Regions from separate parts of the Arthrobacter sp. StoSoilB5 genome, predicted to be linked through region 1. Evidence: predicted binding sites of a transcription regulator. Region 1 holds the regulator's gene; the other holds the start of a gene.
What was found. The regulator HrcA, encoded in region 1, represses chaperone genes, less so after heat shock. The targets are predictions, from matches to a motif close to TTNGCACTCGNNNNNNNCGAGTGCNAA.
Positions count from the first base shown of each region.

Region 2: a site for HrcA is predicted at 3,885-3,911, ahead of LDN75_RS17480 (FmdB family zinc ribbon protein). Genes of this name have one in related genera too.

Region 1 covers NZ_AP024646.1:3,209,532-3,218,693, forward strand. Annotated here, with positions in the region: gene LDN75_RS14445 (PhoH family protein) at 1-275, opposite strand, end outside; gene LDN75_RS14450 (GerMN domain-containing protein) at 698-1,570, shown strand; gene LDN75_RS14455 (16S rRNA (uracil(1498)-N(3))-methyltransferase) at 1,617-2,390, opposite strand; gene dnaJ (molecular chaperone DnaJ) at 2,393-3,520, opposite strand; gene hrcA (heat-inducible transcriptional repressor HrcA) at 3,571-4,578, opposite strand; gene LDN75_RS14470 (DUF3097 domain-containing protein) at 4,741-5,592, shown strand; gene LDN75_RS14475 (DUF4870 domain-containing protein) at 5,727-6,140, shown strand; gene hemW (radical SAM family heme chaperone HemW) at 6,170-7,399, opposite strand; gene lepA (translation elongation factor 4) at 7,400-9,162, opposite strand, start outside.
Region 2 covers NZ_AP024646.1:3,859,185-3,868,346, reverse strand. Annotated here, with positions in the region: gene LDN75_RS17490 (DUF4011 domain-containing protein) at 1-2,654, shown strand, start outside; gene cpaB (Flp pilus assembly protein CpaB) at 2,698-3,324, opposite strand; gene LDN75_RS17480 (FmdB family zinc ribbon protein) at 3,558-3,824, opposite strand; gene LDN75_RS17475 (5-formyltetrahydrofolate cyclo-ligase) at 3,990-4,595, opposite strand; gene galU (UTP--glucose-1-phosphate uridylyltransferase GalU) at 4,723-5,628, shown strand; gene LDN75_RS17465 (GNAT family protein) at 5,634-6,260, shown strand; gene LDN75_RS17460 (hypothetical protein) at 6,392-7,288, shown strand; gene LDN75_RS17455 (NAD(P)H-binding protein) at 7,295-8,095, shown strand; tRNA gene LDN75_RS17450 (tRNA-Ala) at 8,133-8,205, shown strand; gene LDN75_RS17445 (cold-shock protein) at 8,272-8,475, opposite strand; gene LDN75_RS17440 (zinc ribbon domain-containing protein YjdM) at 8,678-9,022, shown strand; gene LDN75_RS17435 (universal stress protein) at 9,037-9,162, shown strand, end outside.

The DNA.
Region 1 (9,162 bases):
CCCCGGACCTCCTCGAGGAGGCGCATGATGCGCGGTATGACCGTGGAGGGACCGGACATGGACAATTCATTGCCGCGAACGTGGAAGTTGACGTCGGGAAACTGCTCCTCGATGTAGCGCAAGGCTTCGTCATGGCTGCCCAATGAGTGAACCATCTGATCGGAGTTGTCGAACGTGACGATTTCCGTGCGCGTGCCCGGTAAGGTGTGCGGGAACTCGGTGGTGGCTGGGTTCCCGTTTCCGGTCCGCAACCGCCCATTCAGGGATTCACTCATAGTGGTGGCCGTGCGGCCTCTTCTCCTCCGGTCGGAATACAGTTAGTCCATCGTTTCGACAACGGGACTGGCTTAACCGCCAGGCCATATGCCGGAATGCCTTCAATCCTACGCCAGCCCGGCACGCCCAGGGCGTACGCGCGTGCTTCGTCCACTTGCACACTCCGCCGGCGGACGACATTTTGTCTCAACTCGGCATCAAGCGGGTATCAATCCTGTTTCAGTTACTGCCAGTGCCCGCAAACCCGGCCAGCCGCCGTCGACGATATGCCAAGCTGGCAGGGCGGGTAGAAAGAATACGCGCATTCGAAAAGGGCTGGCGACACCGCCGGCCGCAAGGCAAGGAACACCCCATCACGCAGTCAGCAAGCCACCAGCCCGGCGGGCGAAAGCGGAACAAATCCGTCGTCGCAGCGCCTGCGATGCTTGCTGTCCTGCTGCTGACCGGGTGCATCGCCAACGGCGGATCCACCCAGGCCACCTCCAGCCCGCCGCCGGTCAGCCTCCAGGAGGCGCCCGCCAGCAACGCTCCCCTGGAGACCACCCAAGCATCAACAAAGATCCCGGTGTACTGGATTGGTCGGAGCAAGGACGATGTCTACCTGTACCGCGAATTCAGGGACATCCGGGGCGATGGAAACCCAGTAACCACGGCGCTGCGGATCATGATGGCCGAAAAGCCGTTGGACCACGACTTTTTTACGCCCTGGCAGGATCCAGGCAGCCTGGCAACATCCATTTCGGGCAAGAACGTCATCACTGTTGATATTTCGCGCGACGCCTTCAACTCCAACCTTGACGCAGGCATGGCGCAAAGGGCGGTACAGCAGCTGGTCTACACAGCTACCGCGGCAGCCTCGTCATCGGGCCTGATCAACTCCGGCCAGCAAATCCAGGTGGTCATCCTGGTGGACGGCCATACGGACTTCATGGCCTTCGGCCAGGTGCGGCTTGGTCAGCCCATGGCCAGGGACGCCTCCTTGGTAGCGCCGCTGTGGATTATCGATCCGCAAGAGGACACCTCACTCCCCGCGGGTCCCGTCAAATTCAATGGCCGCAGTACTGACAGCTCCAAGCCCGTCAGCTGGCAGATCCTCCAGGACAATGGCAGCGGCGAAAAAACCAGCCTGCTCACCGGCCAGACGAAGGCCACAGGAGAGCCGGGACAATTCGGCGTGTTCTCCTTCAGCGCGACCCTGAAGCCCGGGAAGTACGAATTGCGGGTGGCCCAGGTTCAGGACTCCGGGCAAGCAAACGCATCAACCACGGACACCCGGCTTTTCAGCGTCGGCTAAGATCAGCGGCGGGCGTCGGCCAGGGGCGCCTGTAGGCCGAAACAGCCTACCAGCGGCCCAGGACGTCAGAGGCGAGTACGACGGCGGCAGGTCCCGCCGTCGAGGACCTCAGGACATGATGTCCCAACAAAGCCGTGACCGCTCCAGCGTCACTGAGGCGCGTCACCTCGCGCGGCGAGATGCCACCCTCGGGGCCGACAATCAGGAGGACCTCACGGGGTGAATCCAGCCCGGTGCCCTTCGTCTCCACCAGCGCTTCAAGCACTGCCCGTAGGGGTCTCTTTGCGTCCTCGTGAAGGATTACGGCCAAGTCTGCCGAAGCAACAGCCTTTGCCAACGCCCCGGAATCCAGGATGGGACGCACCTCGGGTATCCATGCCCTGCGGGCCTGCTTGGCCGCGGCAGTGACCACTGACTGCCACTTCGCGTGGGCCTTGGCAGCGCGATCGCCCTTCCAACGGACAATGGATCGTTCAGCCTGCCAAGGGATCACGGCATCAATGCCCAGCTCTGTGGCTGTTTCAATAGCCAGCTCGTCACGGTCACCCTTGGCCAATGCTTGAACAAGTACCAGACGCACGTCAGGCTGCTCTTCGAAAACTACCTCGGATGCCTTGACGGACAAGCTTCCGGGACCAACCTCTGCCACTGTGCCCGTGAGGCGGGCCCCTGCGCCATCGGCAATGTCCACGGCTTCACCCACCGTGAGCCTCTTCACCGTTACGGCATGCCTGGCTTCTGCACCGTCAATGGCGAACAAAGCGCCCGGCTCAACGCCATCCAGGCTCCCGGCGGGCGCGAAGAAAACGGGGTTGCTCACCGCTACAGGTTACCGAGCTTGTCCCGCAGCTTGGCGAACATGCCGCCGCTGGCCACGAGCTTGCCTTCGCTGAACTGCTCTCCGCGCAACTTGGCAAGCTGCTGCAACAGCTCTTCCTGTGCCGGATCCAGCTTGACCGGTGTCTCAACGTGCAGGTGCACCTTGAGATCGCCGCGGCCGTAGCCCCTGAGGTGGGTAACGCCCAAACCGCGAAGAGTGATGACCTCGCCGGACTGGGTGCCGGCCTTGACATCGATCTCCTGGGGCCCGTCAAAGGTTTCCAGGGTCAGTTCCGTGCCCAAGGCGGCTGCGGTCATCGGAACGCTCAGAGTTGCGTGCAGATCGTCGCCTTCACGGATATACGTGGAGTCATTGTTGACGCGGATCTCTACGTAAAGATCGCCCGCAGGTCCGCCAGCCGGTCCCGCCTCGCCCTGCCCGGAGAGCTGGATGCGGGTACCCGTGGCAACACCGGCAGGGACCTTGATGGTGAGGGAACGGCGGCTGCGGATGCGCCCCTGCCCGTTGCACTCGTTGCAGGGATCCTTGATGACCGTACCGAAGCCCTCGCAGGAACCACACGGCGCCGTGGTCATGACCTGGCCCAGGATGGAACGAACAGCCCGCTGGACCTGGCCGCTGCCGCCACAAATGTCACAACGCTCCGGGTGCGTGCCAGGCCGGCAGCAGCTGCCATCACACGTGGGGCAGACAACGGCCGTATCAACTTCGAGCTTCTTGTTGACACCGAACACGGCGTCTTTGAGGTCGATGCGGACGCTGATGAGTGCATCCTGGCCCCTGCGTACGCGGGAGGCCGGACCCGCGTGTCCGCCGCCACCGCCGAAGAAGGTATCGAAGATGTCCTGGAACGCAAAGCCTTGGCCAGAGTAACCGCCACCAAAGCCGTTGTCAGTGCCGTTCTCGTTACCGGTGGCATCGTAGACGCGGCGCTTTTGGGGGTCGGACAGCACTTCGTAGGCATGCGTCACGGCTTTGAACTGCTCCGCGACATCCTCACCAGGGTTGACGTCCGGGTGAAGCTTGCGCGCCAACTTGCGGTACGCCTTTTTGATCTCTTCCCCGGTGGCTTCCGGCGAGACTCCCAAAACGTCATAGTGGCTGCTCAAAGTCGGTATCTCTTCCTTGTTGTACTGCGATTCTTACCTCGGGGCTGGCGTCAGCCGCCGAGAATGCGGGAAAGGTAACGGGCCACGGCGCGCACGGCAGCCATGGTGGTGGGATAGTCCATCCGGGTTGGTCCGAGGATTCCCACCTTGGCGCCGGAGCCATACCCCGTTGCCACGACTGATGCCTCAGCCAGGCCGTCATAGGGATTCTCGCGCCCGATGCTCACTGACACCCCGCGAGGATCATCCCCCATGTCGGACAACAACCGGAGCATGACAACTTGTTCCTCAAGGGCCTCCAGCACTGGCCCAATACTCAACGGAAAGTCCACGTTGGAGCGCGCAAGGTTGGCTGTTCCGGCAAGGACGATGCGCTCTTCACGGCTGGTGTCACTCAGTGCCTGCAGACCATGGGCAAGATGCTGCGCGAGTCCCCGAAGGTCCGGCGGACACAGCGCCACCACGGAAGGCAACACCTGCGGCAGCAAAGCCAGTTGGGTTCCCGCGATACTGCCAAGGAACCTGGAACGCAGAGACATCAGGGCCTCGTTGCTGACATCGGAGCCGGCCTCGATGACCTTCTGGCCAACGCTTCCCGTATCTGCGATGAGCACAACGAGCACCTGCTTTGGTGCCAGGAGCACAAACTCAACGTGGCGGACCAAGGCCCGGTTGGAGTGTGGGTACTGAACGACGGCGACCTGGTTGGTCAGTTGCGACAGCAGCCTGACTGTGCGCTCAAGGATGTCATCGAGGTCGTCCGGCCCCTCCAGGAGCGAATGGATGGCTCGACGCTCCGCGGCGGACAACGGCTTGACCTGCGAGATTCGGTCCACGAACAGCCGATAGCCCTTGTCCGTGGGAATCCGGCCCGCGCTGGTGTGCGGCGCCGCGATGAGGCCCTCTTCTTCAAGTACGGCCATATCATTGCGGATGGTGGCGCTGGAAACGCCGAGATGGTGCCGCTCCACAAGTGCCTTGGATCCAACAGGCTCGCGGGAATGCACATAATCCTCAACGATTGCGCGCAGCACCTCAAGCTTGCGTGGCTCACTCATTGCAACACCTCCTGACGACTGTCCGGGCCTACATCGGACCAATACTTAGCACTCAACATGCCTAAGTGCTAACAAGTCTAGTATGAGCCAGGGCGTTGCTAGCATTGAAACCGCCCGCGGGAGTTATTCCCAGCACAACCAGCACAAAGGGGTATGAAGTCCTTGGCTTTCGACACGTGGGGCCCGCAGGATCTGTCCGCTCCTGCCAAACGCAAACTCCCCGAGGTAGCCGTCCAGCGCGGAATGGTCCTGGAAGATGTCCGGTCCGGCTGGGTGGGCGAGGTTACCCGGGTGGAGAAATCCGGGGGCATGCACATCGTCTCTCTGGAGGACAGGCGCGGCAAGACAAAGTCCTTCCAGCTTGGGTTTGGCTTCCTGCTTGAAGGCCAGGCCATTCGGCTCATGCCGCCTGCCGCAAAGACTCCGGCTACGCCTGTGCAAGCAGGACGGACTGCGTCTGGTTCCGTGAAGGTCACGGGCCAGCGTGCCCAGGTGGCCAAGGCGAGCCGCATCTGGGTAGAAGGCAAGCACGACGCCGAACTGGTGGAGAAAGTTTGGGGCGACGATCTCCGCATTGAGGGCATCGTGGTCGAGCCACTCCACGGCGTGGACGACCTCAAGTCGGCGATCGCCGCGTTCTCCCCCGGGCCGGGCCGCAGGCTCGGGATCCTGGTAGACCACCTCGTGGCGGGCTCAAAGGAATCGCGCATCGCCGAAGAAGCCATGACGGTGCCCGGAGCCGCCGGAAACGTCCTTATTGTCGGTCACCCCTATGTGGATGTCTGGCAAGCCATCCGGCCAAAAGTGCTGGGTATGGAGCGTTGGCCGGAAGTTCCACGAGGGACTGACTGGAAGACCGGGATTCTGGCCGCCTTCGGTTGGCCGCACGAAACGGCTGAAGACATTGGCCTCGGCTGGCAACGCCTGCTCGGCGCGGTACGCAGCTATGCGGACCTGGAAGCCTCGCTCCTGGGAAGGGTGGAGGAAGTCATCGACTTCCTCACTACGCCCTGAATGCCAGTTCCTGATCTGCGCCCCTGAATACGCTTTCCTCAGGGACCCAACGGGGCGTTGGTCCCGGGATGACCCGGGACCCAGTATTCTGGGACAGCAACACCGCAGCATCTTTACAGCAAAGGGAAGACACCGTGGCAGAGAACGCTCCTGAAGAACCGGGCAGCGCCGCAGGCCAGCCCCAGTACCATGGCGCGCCTGCAAACGCACTCCCACTGACGGCAAGCGAAGACCGGCAGTGGGCCACATTGGCGCACTTCGGAGGAATTCTGGGATGCCTGCCGTCCCTGCTGATCTATCTGATTTTCCGTGATCGCGGGCCGTTTACGGCACAGGAGTCGAAGGAAGCACTGAACTTCACACTTCCGCCGACCATCGCGGCGGTGCTCGCAAATATCCTGGTCCTGCTTCCCGTGGTCGGCAATATCTTTGCAGTCATCGCCACGGGAATCTGGGTAGCTCTAACGTGCTTCTCAGTCTCGGCCGGTATTCGTGTCAACCACGGACAGCCCCACCGCTACAAGCTCAACCTGCGCTGGATCAAGTAGCCCACAGGTTCTGCAGGCTACTGCCGCATTCAGTCCGGCAGAATCCTTCGCACCACGGCGTCCGCCAGTAGTCGGCCCTTAAGCGTAAGAACAAGGCGGCCCTTGAAGGCCGCAACCGGATCCACCAGCTCTTCAGCGATAAGTCCCGCCATCGCATGGCGGCCAACTTTGTCCAACGCATCCACCGCTAGCCCGGTACCAAGCCGCGCCTCAAGCATGATGCGTTCGACTTCCCGGGTTTCGGCGTCGAGGGTTTCCCGGCCAGCTGCCGGCGAGGCTCCTGCAGCAAGCCTGTTGGCATAAGCCGTTGGGTGCTTTACGTTCCACCAGCGGACCCCGCCCACGTGTGAGTGGGCGCCCGGACCGATCCCCCACCAGTCATCGCCCCGCCAATAGGCAAGGTTGTGACGGCAGGCTTGTTCAGGCGTCTTCGACCAGTTACTGACCTCGTACCATGTCAGGCCAGCTTCCGTAATCAGTTTGTCAGCGAGCTCATATTTGGCGGCGTGGTCGTCGTCGTCGATTCCGGGAACTTCGCCCCGCCGGATTTGGGCTGCGAGCTTTGTGCCGTCCTCCACGATCAGCGCATAGGCGCTGATGTGATCGGGTTCATAGGATAGGGCGGTCTCGAGGGACAGTTGCCAGTCCGCCATCGACTCGCCCGGCGTGCCGTAGATGAGGTCCAGGCTAACGGCGAGGCCAGCCTCCCGCGCCCACTGCACCACCAGCGGAACGCGACTCGGGGTATGGGTGCGGTCCAACACTTTAAGCACATGCGGGACCGCGGATTGCATGCCGAAGGAGACGCGCGTAAATCCGGCATCAGCCAGCACCTTGAGCGACGCGGGCGTTACGGAGTCGGGGTTGGCTTCGGTGGTCACCTCCGCGCCGGGCTCAAGCCCCCAATGCCCGACGGCGGCGCGCAGGATCCGCGCCAGGTCCTCCGCAGGTAGCAACGTGGGTGTTCCGCCGCCGAAAAATACACTGCTCAGCGGCCGCTCCGGCAAGCCGGAAGCATCCAGGGCCGTTGCCGCAAAGTCCAGTTCCGTGACAGCCGTTTGGGCATAGGCATCCTGCGATGCACCACCGCCGAGCTCCGTGGCCGTATAAGTATTGAAGTCGCAGTAACCGCACCTCACGGCGCAGAACGGGATGTGCACGTAGAGGCCGAACTTGCGATGCTCGACGCCGGTCAGCACCTGCGGGGGCAGTAAGCCATCCGCAGGTGCAGGGTCGCCCAAAGGAAGGACGCTGGGCATCTACTTCTTGGCCTTGTCCTTGGACTCGTCGGTGGTCAGTGCGGCAATGAAAGCCTCCTGAGGCACTTCAACGCGACCAACCATCTTCATGCGCTTCTTGCCTTCCTTCTGCTTCTCAAGCAGTTTGCGCTTACGGGTGATGTCACCGCCGTAGCACTTGGCAAGAACGTCCTTGCGGATGGCCCGGATGCTTTCGCGGGCAATAATGCGCGATCCGATGGCCGCCTGGATGGGCACCTCAAACTGTTGACGCGGGATGAGCTCGCGCAGCTTGCCGGTCATCATGACACCGTAGGCGTAGGCCTTGTCCCGGTGGGTGATGGCACTGAAAGCATCCACTTGCTCACCCTGCAGAAGGATGTCCACCTTTACGAGGTCGGCAACCTGTTCGCCGTCGGCTTTCCAGTCCAAGGATGCGTAGCCGCGCGTCTTGGACTTAAGGAGGTCGAAGAAATCGAATACAATTTCGGCCAACGGGATCCAGTAGCGCAGCTCTACGCGGTCTTCGGACAAGTAGTCCATGCCACGCATCTGGCCACGGCGGCTCTGGCAGAGCTCCATGATGGATCCAACGAACTCGTTGGGCGCCAGGATCGTAGCGGACACCATGGGCTCGCGGACCTCGGCGATCTTGCCCGTGGGGTACTCACTGGGGTTGGTCACATGGACAACCTTCTTGTCCTCCAGCGTGACCTCGTACTCCACGTTGGGAGCTGTGGAGATGAGGTCGAGGTTGTACTCGCGCTCGAGGCGCTCACGGGTGATTTCCAGGTGCAGCAAACCCAGGAAGCCGACGCGGAAGCCAAAGCCCAGGGCAGCGGACGTCTCGGGCTCGTAGACCAGGGCGGCGTCGTTAAGCATCAGTTTCTCGAGGGCATCGCGGAGGACAGGGTAGTCAGTTCCATCAAGCGGGTACAGACCCGAGAACACCATGGGCTTCGCGTCGGCGTAGCCGCTGAGCGACTCCGATGCCGGCTTGGCGAGGTTGGTTACGGTATCACCCACCTTGGACTGGCGAACATCCTTCACGCCGGTGATGAGGTATCCCACTTCACCGACGCCAAGGCCCTTGGACGGTGTGGGTTCCGGGGAACTGACGCCGATCTCGAGGAGCTCGTGCGTGGCACGTGTTGACATCATCTGGATACGTTCCCGCGGATGCAGCATGCCATCCACCACACGAACATATGTGACCACGCCGCGGTAGGTGTCATAGACAGAGTCGAAGATCATGGCACGGGCCGGAGCATCGGGATTGCCAACGGGGGCCGGGAGGTCGCGGACGATTTTGTCCAGCAACGCTTCCACGCCTACTCCGGTCTTGCCTGAAACCTTGAGGACGTCTTCCGGGTCTCCACCAATCAGGTTGGCCAGTTCTGCCGCATACTTTTCAGGCTGGGCAGCCGGAAGGTCGATCTTGTTGAGTACCGGGATGATGGTGAGGTTGTTCTCCATCGCCAGGTAGAGGTTGGCAAGCGTCTGGGCTTCGATGCCCTGTGCTGCATCAACCAGGAGCACAGCGCCTTCACAGGCTGCCAGGGAGCGCGATACTTCATAGGTGAAGTCGACGTGGCCAGGAGTATCGATCATGTTCAGGGCGTAGCTGGTGCCATCGAGTTCCCACGGCATACGCACTGCCTGGGACTTGATGGTGATGCCGCGCTCACGTTCGATATCCATACGGTCCAGATACTGGGCCTTCATGTCGCGTTGTTGAACGACGCCGGTGTACTGCAGCATGCGGTCGGCCAGGGTGGACTTAC
Region 2 (9,162 bases), 650 kb from region 1:
CGGAGTGGGGCGCCCAGCTTGAACTGCTGATTGCCGTGCGCGAAAGCCTGGACAAGTTCACTCCGGACATCTTCGATCGCCCTGTCCATGACCTCATCTCGGCAACGGCAAGCTCCGCGTGGCGCCGGGAGCGCAATCTGGAGATGCCGTCCATGCAGCGCTCCAGGCTGCGGCGTGTGGCCAAAGAGTACGTGCGGCCCGGTGTCCACATCGCGGACCTCCACAGCTCCCTGGTCCTCGTCCAAGAGCAGCGTGCCCTGTGGGCCGGCTACGCCACCACGCAACGCCACCCGGCCGTGCCGTCCGGGCTCGCAGACCTCGGTGCCTTGTACCGTGAACTGGACGCCGAGCTTCGCCGCCTGGGTGAGGCTCTCAAGCACACTTCTGCCGGCGGTTCGCTGCACCAGACTCCGTACCTGGAACTCATGGAGCGGCTTGAACGACTCGTAGCGGACACAGCCACGCTTGAAACACTTCCCGAGCGCACTCTCCTGATTGAAGAGATGCGCGAGCATGGACTCGGGGAGCTCCTGGCTGACCTTGCTGCGCGTGAAGTCCCCGCAGCGTCGGTGGCAGCCGAGCTGGATCTTGCCTGGTGGCAGTCTGCCCTGGAAGCAATGATCAGCGGTGACGACTACCTCGCCATGTCCGACGGCGACTCCCTCCGCCGCCTCGAAGCTGAGTACCGCCTCGCGGACCAGGCCCACATTGCCAGTGGTGCTGCCCGTCTGCGGTGGCAGTTGGCCCGGAAGTGGGGCCAGGGGATAGTGGAGCATCCCCGGCAGGCAGAGTTGCTTCGTGCCCTGCTCAAGGATGGTCGGGTGACCCTCCCCGCCTTGAGCGCCCAGGCACCTGACCTCGTGCCCATGCTGGTTCCGGTGTGGTCCGTCAGCCCTTACCTGCTGACGGGTGTTCTTCCCGCGGAGCAGAAGTTTGACGCCGTGGTTATCATCGACGCCGAATCGACGTCGCTCCAGGCCGTCCTTCCGGCGATTGCCCGAGCCCGGCAAGTCGTTGCCTTCGGTGATGCGAAGATCGCCAATGCCCGCACCTTCAGCGTGGCCGTGGAACCTCCCGTGGCCGGAGTCTCCAGCCACGAGACCGTGGACAGTGCCTACAAGGCACTGGCACGCGTGCTGCCGACGTGGCAGCTGAACTGGGTCTACCGGGCTGTCGACGAGGACCTGATCCTGCAGCTGAGCAAGAACTACTACGACGGCGGCCTCCGGCGCCTGCCTGATGGCAGCTCTGTGACGGGCTTGGACCGTTCGATCCTGGTGGAGTACATCCCCGATGGAACCGGCCTCCCGGGTGCCGACCACGAGGGTGTGGAGTCCGTTACGGCAGAGGTCAACCGTGTGGTGGACCTTGTCTTCGAACATGCCAGACTCCGGCCCCGTACGTCGTTGGCTGTGGTCACTGCCAGCCTGCGCCACGCTGCGCGGATCGGTGAGGCTATCCGGCTTCAATTGCCCAACCACCCCTTGTTGTCCGCCTTCTTCGGCGCGGGCCCGGAGTCCTTCCGCGTGGTGGACCTCGAGCGTGCACAGGGGCTGGTGCGTGACCATGTCATTTTCTCCCTGGGCTACGGCCGGACTCCGCATGGCCGTGCTTTGCATTCGTTCGGGCCATTGTCCACCGAGGGCGGGCGGAACCGCTTTGCTTTGGCGATGACCCGCGCCCGCCGCTCCATGCATGTCCTGAGCTGCTTCCGTCCGGAAGATCTGGACCAGGATCGCTTGGCGCACGGCGCTGTGGACTTTTACGAGCTGCTGGACCGGGAACTGTCCGGGAACAGCAACCTTGGAACTCCCGCCTCGCGTGCAGTTGCCAGTGAACAAGCCTTGGGTGAGGATCCCTTGGTTGCCGATCTGGGCGAGCGCTTGCGAGCCAGGGGCGCCCGCGTGTGGCACCTTTACGACGGTGTCCTGGACATTGCTGCAGCTGCCGACCCCGTCCACACCATCGGACGGGAAGGGGCCGAAATTCCCACTCCAGTGGCAATCGAATCCGATGGCACGGAACGGTACCGGCGCATGAGTGTCCGTGAACGGAGCCGTCTGCGTCCCCAACTGCTGGAACGCATGGGATGGCGTTACATGTCCCTGTGGACGATTGAAGTGTTCACGGATCCCTCGTCCTGCGCAGATCGAATCGGTTCCTATTTGGGGCTTGAGAACCATGTTCCGCAATCCGTCCAGGCCTCGCAGCATGGCTTCCTGGACATGGATGTTGAACAATTGAATCTGGACAATGCAAGGTCGTCGTATGGCAGCTCCTCCGAAGCCCGGGCTTCGCATCGGCAGGGTTTCGGCGCTGTGCAGGCAAGTGTGTACAAGCAGAGTGCATCGGCTGGCCAACCACGCAATGCAGACGCCAGTAATGCAGACACCACCGATCCAGAGGATGGGACTGAAGTACCAGTGATTGAACAGGGAACCGGCAACGGAAGCGGCTCCGAAGAAGAGACCGGAACTGTGGGTGCCGAAAACACGGATCATCCAGCGGAGCCAAAGGCACCAGCGGCCAAGCCAGGCTCCGGTGGCATCCTGCCTACCAAAGCCGCTGAAGACGATCCCCGGCGTTGGGGCGACGAAGGCAGCTATGACCATGAGCAGTGGTTGAAGGAACAGAAGCCTCCGCATTGGGGCTGATGGATCCACGAACACAAGCCCTGCACAGGGTTTGACCAAAAACCTAGGGATTGACCAAAACAAAGAAAAGCTTGCCTTGCGTGGATGCGCCGGCAAGCTTTTCTGCTTGCCGGGGATCTGCAGCTACCACCATCAAGCCGTCGGTGTCGCTGGTTCCGAGCCACTGGCCGGGCTTACCCCCTTGGGCGGACGTCCAGAGTACGGGTACGGAGGCAGCCAGGACTTCGGTTTGCCTGGACTCATCGTATGATCCTGCGGCCGTGAGGACTACATTCACTAACTGTCCTGGCGACAGAAGCTGGATGGATGATGGGTCAGCCATGCGAAGGGGGACCGCAGCTGACCCTACGGGTGCACCAGTGAGGAGTCCCGGCCCCAGAAGATTTGATTCCGTGGGAATCTGCCCTTTCGTCAAAGGCGAAGCAAGCTGGCGGCCCACCAAGGAAGCGTGATCCTCCAAGGCTCCGGAAATTGCGACGTCCGGCGGCACCCCAACACTGGTGAAATCGGCGTCGGTAAGGCTGGTGCCTGCTGCAAGGTCATGGGCTGCGACGAGAATGCTGACGCGCTGCTCGGTTGCAGGCGTTAGTTGTTGAACAGTAATGCCGGTGGCCAGACACAACAGGAGCGCCACGGTCAGCCTACGGTTCCGGGAGATCCAGAGATTCATGCTCTGCCTTGGGGCCAGCCTCACCGGTCGATGTGGCCCTTGGTTCCGGGGAAGCAGCGGGCCAGCCGACGCAGTGGGGTTGATCCGTGAGCGACCATAACGGCTGGCAGGCGGAGCGGAATGTCCGCGGCGGGGGAGGAAGGAAGCAGGTGTCTTTTGTGGCATGACGCCACGCTAGCCACCGGGCCCGGCCGCCCAACAGCGGCCGAATGCCCTATGTGGATAAAAGCTGGTTAGCTGGCTGCAGCCGCGGGTGCTGGCGTGGCGGCCGGGGCTGGAGTCGCCGGGGCAGAGGGTGCAGCTGAGACGGTGCTGCCCTTGGAGTCGCGCGAATCCGTGCGGTAGAAGCCCGAGCCCTTGAAAACAACGCCGACGCTGTTGAACTTCTTGCGGAGCGCACCCCGGCATTCAGGGCACTCCGTCAGGGAGCTGTCAGAGAAGGACTGGACGATGTCAAAGGCATGGTCACAGTCTTTGCAGGCGTACGCGTATGTGGGCACTGATTTCCTCCTTCAGGACAAAGTTCAGGTCCTGTGGAGCCGTGGCGGAGAATCTCCGCATTAGCAGTCGCAGGGCCTGAGTGCCAATTCTATCATCCGCTTCCCGCTCACCTGCTATCTGCCAACTCCACGGACGAGCGGGACTTCACCCAGGCGGTGGGCCGCTCAGTTCCCGCGCCCCAGCTTAACGATTCCGGAGGGCGTTAGCGCGTCAGGCACCGGGCGGTCAAAGGGCTCCGCGGGGATAGCTCCGGACGGCAAGACGTCGTCGTCGTACACCACCGCGATGGTGGGCGGCCGCCCGCCGGAAGCATCCAGATATTGGAGAAGGCGATCGTAGTAGCCACCGCCCTGCCCGATGCGGTTGCCGTCGAGGTCCACAGCGGTAGCAGGCATGAAGATACCAGCAACGGCGCTCACCACCGCACTGTCCAAACGTTCGCCTTCCGGTTCGTCAATGGGTGCGTATTCGGACCGGACGAAGGCCGTTTCCGGTGTCCAGTACACCCAGCTCAACTGGCGACCGGGTTCGCAAACGGGAAGCAGAACCTGATGGCCGGAGTTGTGGAGCCCCGCAATCAGGGGCATGGTTGGGGGTTCGTGGGAGACGCCCACGTAGATAGCGAACGCGGCGTTGGAGCCGCCCGAGACTTGAGCGGCCCAGTCCAGGCCGTGCCGCGCAATCGACTCGCCGGCTTGCGCGACTTGCTCCGTGGTGAGGCCGCGCCTGTACAAGCGCCGGCTGCTGCGGATGTCTTCCTTCGATGCCATTATTGTCCGATCATGAGATTCGCGGGCCCCGGGAAGCAGCAAATCCGCTCCAGTTTCAAGGCTGTTTCTGCGTCCTGCCACGGCGGGGGTTTACCCGTTGGTGTATTCCTTCCGTTACATTAGTCCGGTGACTCTCGATAACAATGCTGTCCGTAAGGCCGTCATCCCCGCAGCGGGTCTTGGTACCAGATTCCTCCCCGCCACCAAGGCGATGCCGAAGGAAATGCTGCCCGTGGTTGACAAGCCAGCCATCCAGTACGTCGTCGAAGAAGCGGTGAAGGTTGGCCTGCACGACATCCTGATGATCACCGGGCGCAGCAAGCGCGCCCTGGAAGATCACTTTGACCGTGTGCCGGCGCTGGAAGCGACGCTGGCAGAGAAGGGTGATACTGCCAAGCTTGAAGCCATCCAGTCCGCCACCAACCTGGGCGACATCCATTACGTCCGCCAGGGCGACCCCAACGGCCTTGGCCACGCGGTCCTGCGTGCAAAGCAGCACGTCGGGTACGAGCCATTCGCCGTATTGCTTGGCGATGACCTGATCGATCCCCGTGAAGACCTGCTGAGCGAAATGATCGCCGTCCAGCAGAAAACCGGCGGCTCCGTCGTTGCCCTCATCGAAGTTGAGCCTTCCAAGATCAGCGCCTATGGTTGCGCGGACATCGAGGAAAACGATGAAGACGGCTACGTCCGCATTAAGCAACTGGTGGAAAAACCGTCGCCCGAAGAAGCCCCATCCAACCTTGCCGTGATCGGGCGCTACGTTCTCCACCCGGCGGTGTTTGATGTCCTGGAGAAGACTGCTCCCGGGCGCGGCGGTGAAATCCAACTGACGGATGCCCTCGAGGTTCTGGCTGCCGGGGAAGGTGAGGGCTACGGCGTTTATGGCGTTGTGTTCCGTGGCCGCCGCTATGACACGGGAGACAAGCTGAGCTACCTGAAAGCCTGCATCGAGTTGGCATGCGAACGCGACGACCTCGGGCCCGAGCTCCGCGAGTGGCTGCCGACCTTCACTGCCGCTCTTCCCAAGTAACACCGGTGTACGGCTCTGCGATCTGGCCGGTAACGCTGGAAAGCGGAGCCTTGGTGCTCCGGCCAATCCGTTACCGCGATAAGCGGGAGTGGTCTGAAGTCCGTTCGCGGAACAGTGAATGGCTTGCACCCTGGGAGGCGTCCAACCCTGCCCCGGGTGGCCGCCTTCCCAGTTACCGACAAATGGTGGCATCGCTGAACGCGCAAGCCCGGCAGGCCACGGCTTTGCCATTTCTCATCACGGAGCGGACCGAGGGATTCCGCGAGCCGCAAATTGTCGGCCAGCTGACTGTCTCGTCCATCGTGTGGGGTTCAGCGATGATGGCTACCCTGGGCTATTGGGTTGATAAGGAACGTGCCGGGCAAGGCATCGCACCCACCGCAGTTGCCATGGCTACCGACCACTGCTTCCGGACCCTGGGCCTGCACAGGATGGAGATCAATATCCGGCCTGAGAACGCGCCGAGCCTCCGGGTCGTGGAGAAGCTTGGATTCCGGGACGAGGGGTACCGTCTGAGATACCTGCATATCAACGGCGAGTGGGCAGACCATCGCTCCTTCGCGCTGACATCGGAGGAAGTTCCGCAGGGACTCCTCGATGCATGGCTCAGAGGAAGAAGCGGCAGGTCATAGCCCCTTTTGGGCCGTATCTCCATTCATTTGCGGACTCGCCGACGACACACCGACCGCAATGCCGCCGCCCCTGATGATTTGCTTCTACGGTTTTGAATGTGGACTTCCCTCTCAGCAGCTCAGTGATACTCGTGGTCACTGTTGCGCTTTGGATGGTATGGGTCGCTCCCTACGTTCTTCGAAACAGACGGCAGCAGGTCCAGGCGGCCACTGTTTCAGCAGAGGCATTTGACGACGAACCAGACGAAACGCAGGCAGGGGTGGTACTGACTTTGGCACCCCGGCAGGAGAAACCGATGGAGACCATGCACAGCAAAGCACCGGCGTCGCCCCAGGAATCCCGCGTGGCTGAGTCGTCCGCCAAGAAGGCGCCCACAACTCCCTTTACGATCCGATACGCCCGGCTCACCTTGGCGTTGTCCGGCCTTGCTTTGCTGCTGACTGCCATTGTTTCGGGGGCGCTGCGGCTGTTCGGCACCGGTACCGTCTGGCTGCCATTGGTGTCGTTCATCGGCGCAGTGCTCGCCGTGGTGACGCTGCGGCGGCTCGCCCTGCGGGATCTCCGCGAACGGCGGGCGCGCCGGGCTGCGCCGGTGGTGCCCATCCAGACCCCCGCGCGGTACCTGCCAAAGGAACCGCCCGCCGAAGCCAAGGAAACACCGGTTTTCGACGCCGAGGCCGGAAAGTCCGAGGCCGCACGCCTCTCTGCCGTGGAGCTTCGCCAGGCTGCCTTGGCTGTTGCGTTGGCAGCTGGTGACAAATCAGCTGCAGCCGGGTCTGGTTCCGAGGATGCCGGTTGGGAGCCGGTTGAGGTTCCCAAGCCCACGTACGTTGGTGCCGCAAAGGCGCCCCGGCCCGCTCCGGAACCGCTGGACCTTCCGGAGGCCCCGAAGCCTGTGGGCAAACCGGTGCTTAAGCAGAGTGTTGAGCCGGCAGAGGCCGCTGCGGCTGCGCAGGTGCGTACTGCCGCCAAGGGGCAGAGCGCCCTGAGCAACCTGGACGATGTCCTGCAGCGCCGCCGCGCCTAGGCCGGCATGACCACTCTCTGTGTTGCAGGCGGCACCGGCCAGGTAGGCCGTGAGGTTGTTCGTCAGGGGCTCGAGGCCGGGCACACGGTATCTGTGCTGAGCCGCCACGTGCCGACTCCCGGTTCGGAGAAGCACCACGACGGCGCCACCTACTTTGCGGGCGACGTCACCACAGGTGATGGTCTGGCAGCCGCGGTGGCGGGTGCCGACGTCGTCATTGATTGCCTTGAGGGACGGCTCGGCAAAGCACAAAAGCAATTTGCCGGCGGCGGTGCCCGGCTTCTTTCCGCGGCCCGTCAGGCAGGTGTGCGCAAGGCGGTGGCGTTGTCGATTATCAACTGCGACCAGAGCAACTATTCCTTCTATGTCTCCAAGGCAGACAAGGAACGCATCTACGCGAGGGCGGACATCGAAACGGTGGTTGTCCGGGCCACCCAATTCCACAGCCTTGTGGAGATGGTCTTTCGTGCAGGTGCGAAGGCGCGCCTAATTCCGGCATTCAAGGGCGTGCGGTTCCAATCGATTTCACCCACTGACGCTGCAGCTGCGTTGCTCGAAGCCGCGCTGGAAGCGCCTTCTCCCGAGCGGCACCGTGTCAGGACCATTGGCGGACCCGAGGTACTGGCCATGAAGGACATGGCTGAGTCGTGGAAAGCAATCACGGGTGCGCGAGGCAGGGTTGTGGAGGTCCCTTTGCCCGGCGCGATGGGCGCCTACCTGCGTGCGGGGCTCAACCTCGTGCCGGAGCAAAGGTACGGCGCTGAAACGTTCGTGTCGTGGTTGGAAAAGCGCCGGGAAACTTTGTAGCCTAGGGACACTGGTCCGGCTCCAATCGCCGCGCTAAGGGGCTATAGCTCAGTTGGTAGAGCGCTTCGTTCGCATCGAAGAGGTCAGGAGTTCGAATCTCCTTAGCTCCACAGATTTAGGCATGTACAACGAAACCGGCCAGGCAATATTTGCCTGGCCGGTTTCTTGTCGAGAGTCTAGAGGGGCTGGATGTTCTCCGCCTGAGGTCCCTTGGGGCCCTGGGTGATGTCGAACTGGACCTTCTGGTTCTCGTCCAAGGAACGGTATCCGCTGGACGTGATTGCTGAATAGTGGGCGAATACATCCGGTCCACCGTCGTCCGGGGCGATAAATCCGAAGCCCTTTTCAGCGTTGAACCATTTCACTGTGCCTGTAGCCATGCTTGTTTTCCTTCACGGGTAGCTGGTCGGTACCGCTTGTCGGATCACCGTCCCCGCCACTCACATTATTGAGCCTATGTGTCGATCTGACATGGGGCAACAGGTTCTGCCATGCCTTCGTGATGTCGTAGTGCAGTGCACGCTATCTGGCCGTAGTTGGTGGGGAGCCTTAATGCGGTGGTTGCCCCTCTAGAATTACCCTGTGAACGACTCCCTGCCTCCGTGCCCCGAATGCTCCAGTGAATACGCCTATGAGATGGGCGTGCTGCTTGTCTGCCCTGAGTGCGCCCACGAATGGTCACCGGCGAACGGGAGCGACGAGCAGGAGAATGTCATCAAAGACGCGGTCGGCAATGTCCTGAGTGACGGCGACACCGTCACGGTCGTCAAGGACCTCAAGGTCAAGGGCAGTTCCACGGCCATCAAGGTCGGCACCAAAGTGCGGAACATCCGGCTGGTCGATGGCGTGGGGGACCACGATATTGACTGCAAAGTGGATGGCTTCGGCCCTATGCAGCTCAAGTCCAGTGTTGTGAAGAAAGTCTGACGGGAGGCTTCACGATGACCGGAACCTCAGTACCCAAAGGCCTCATCGGCCCCATCCTGGTAGGCGTCATGCCCGGGCAGCGTCCGGTCGTTGTGGAGCGCGCCGCCGAGGTGGCGCTTAGCGCTGGGCTGCCACTGGTG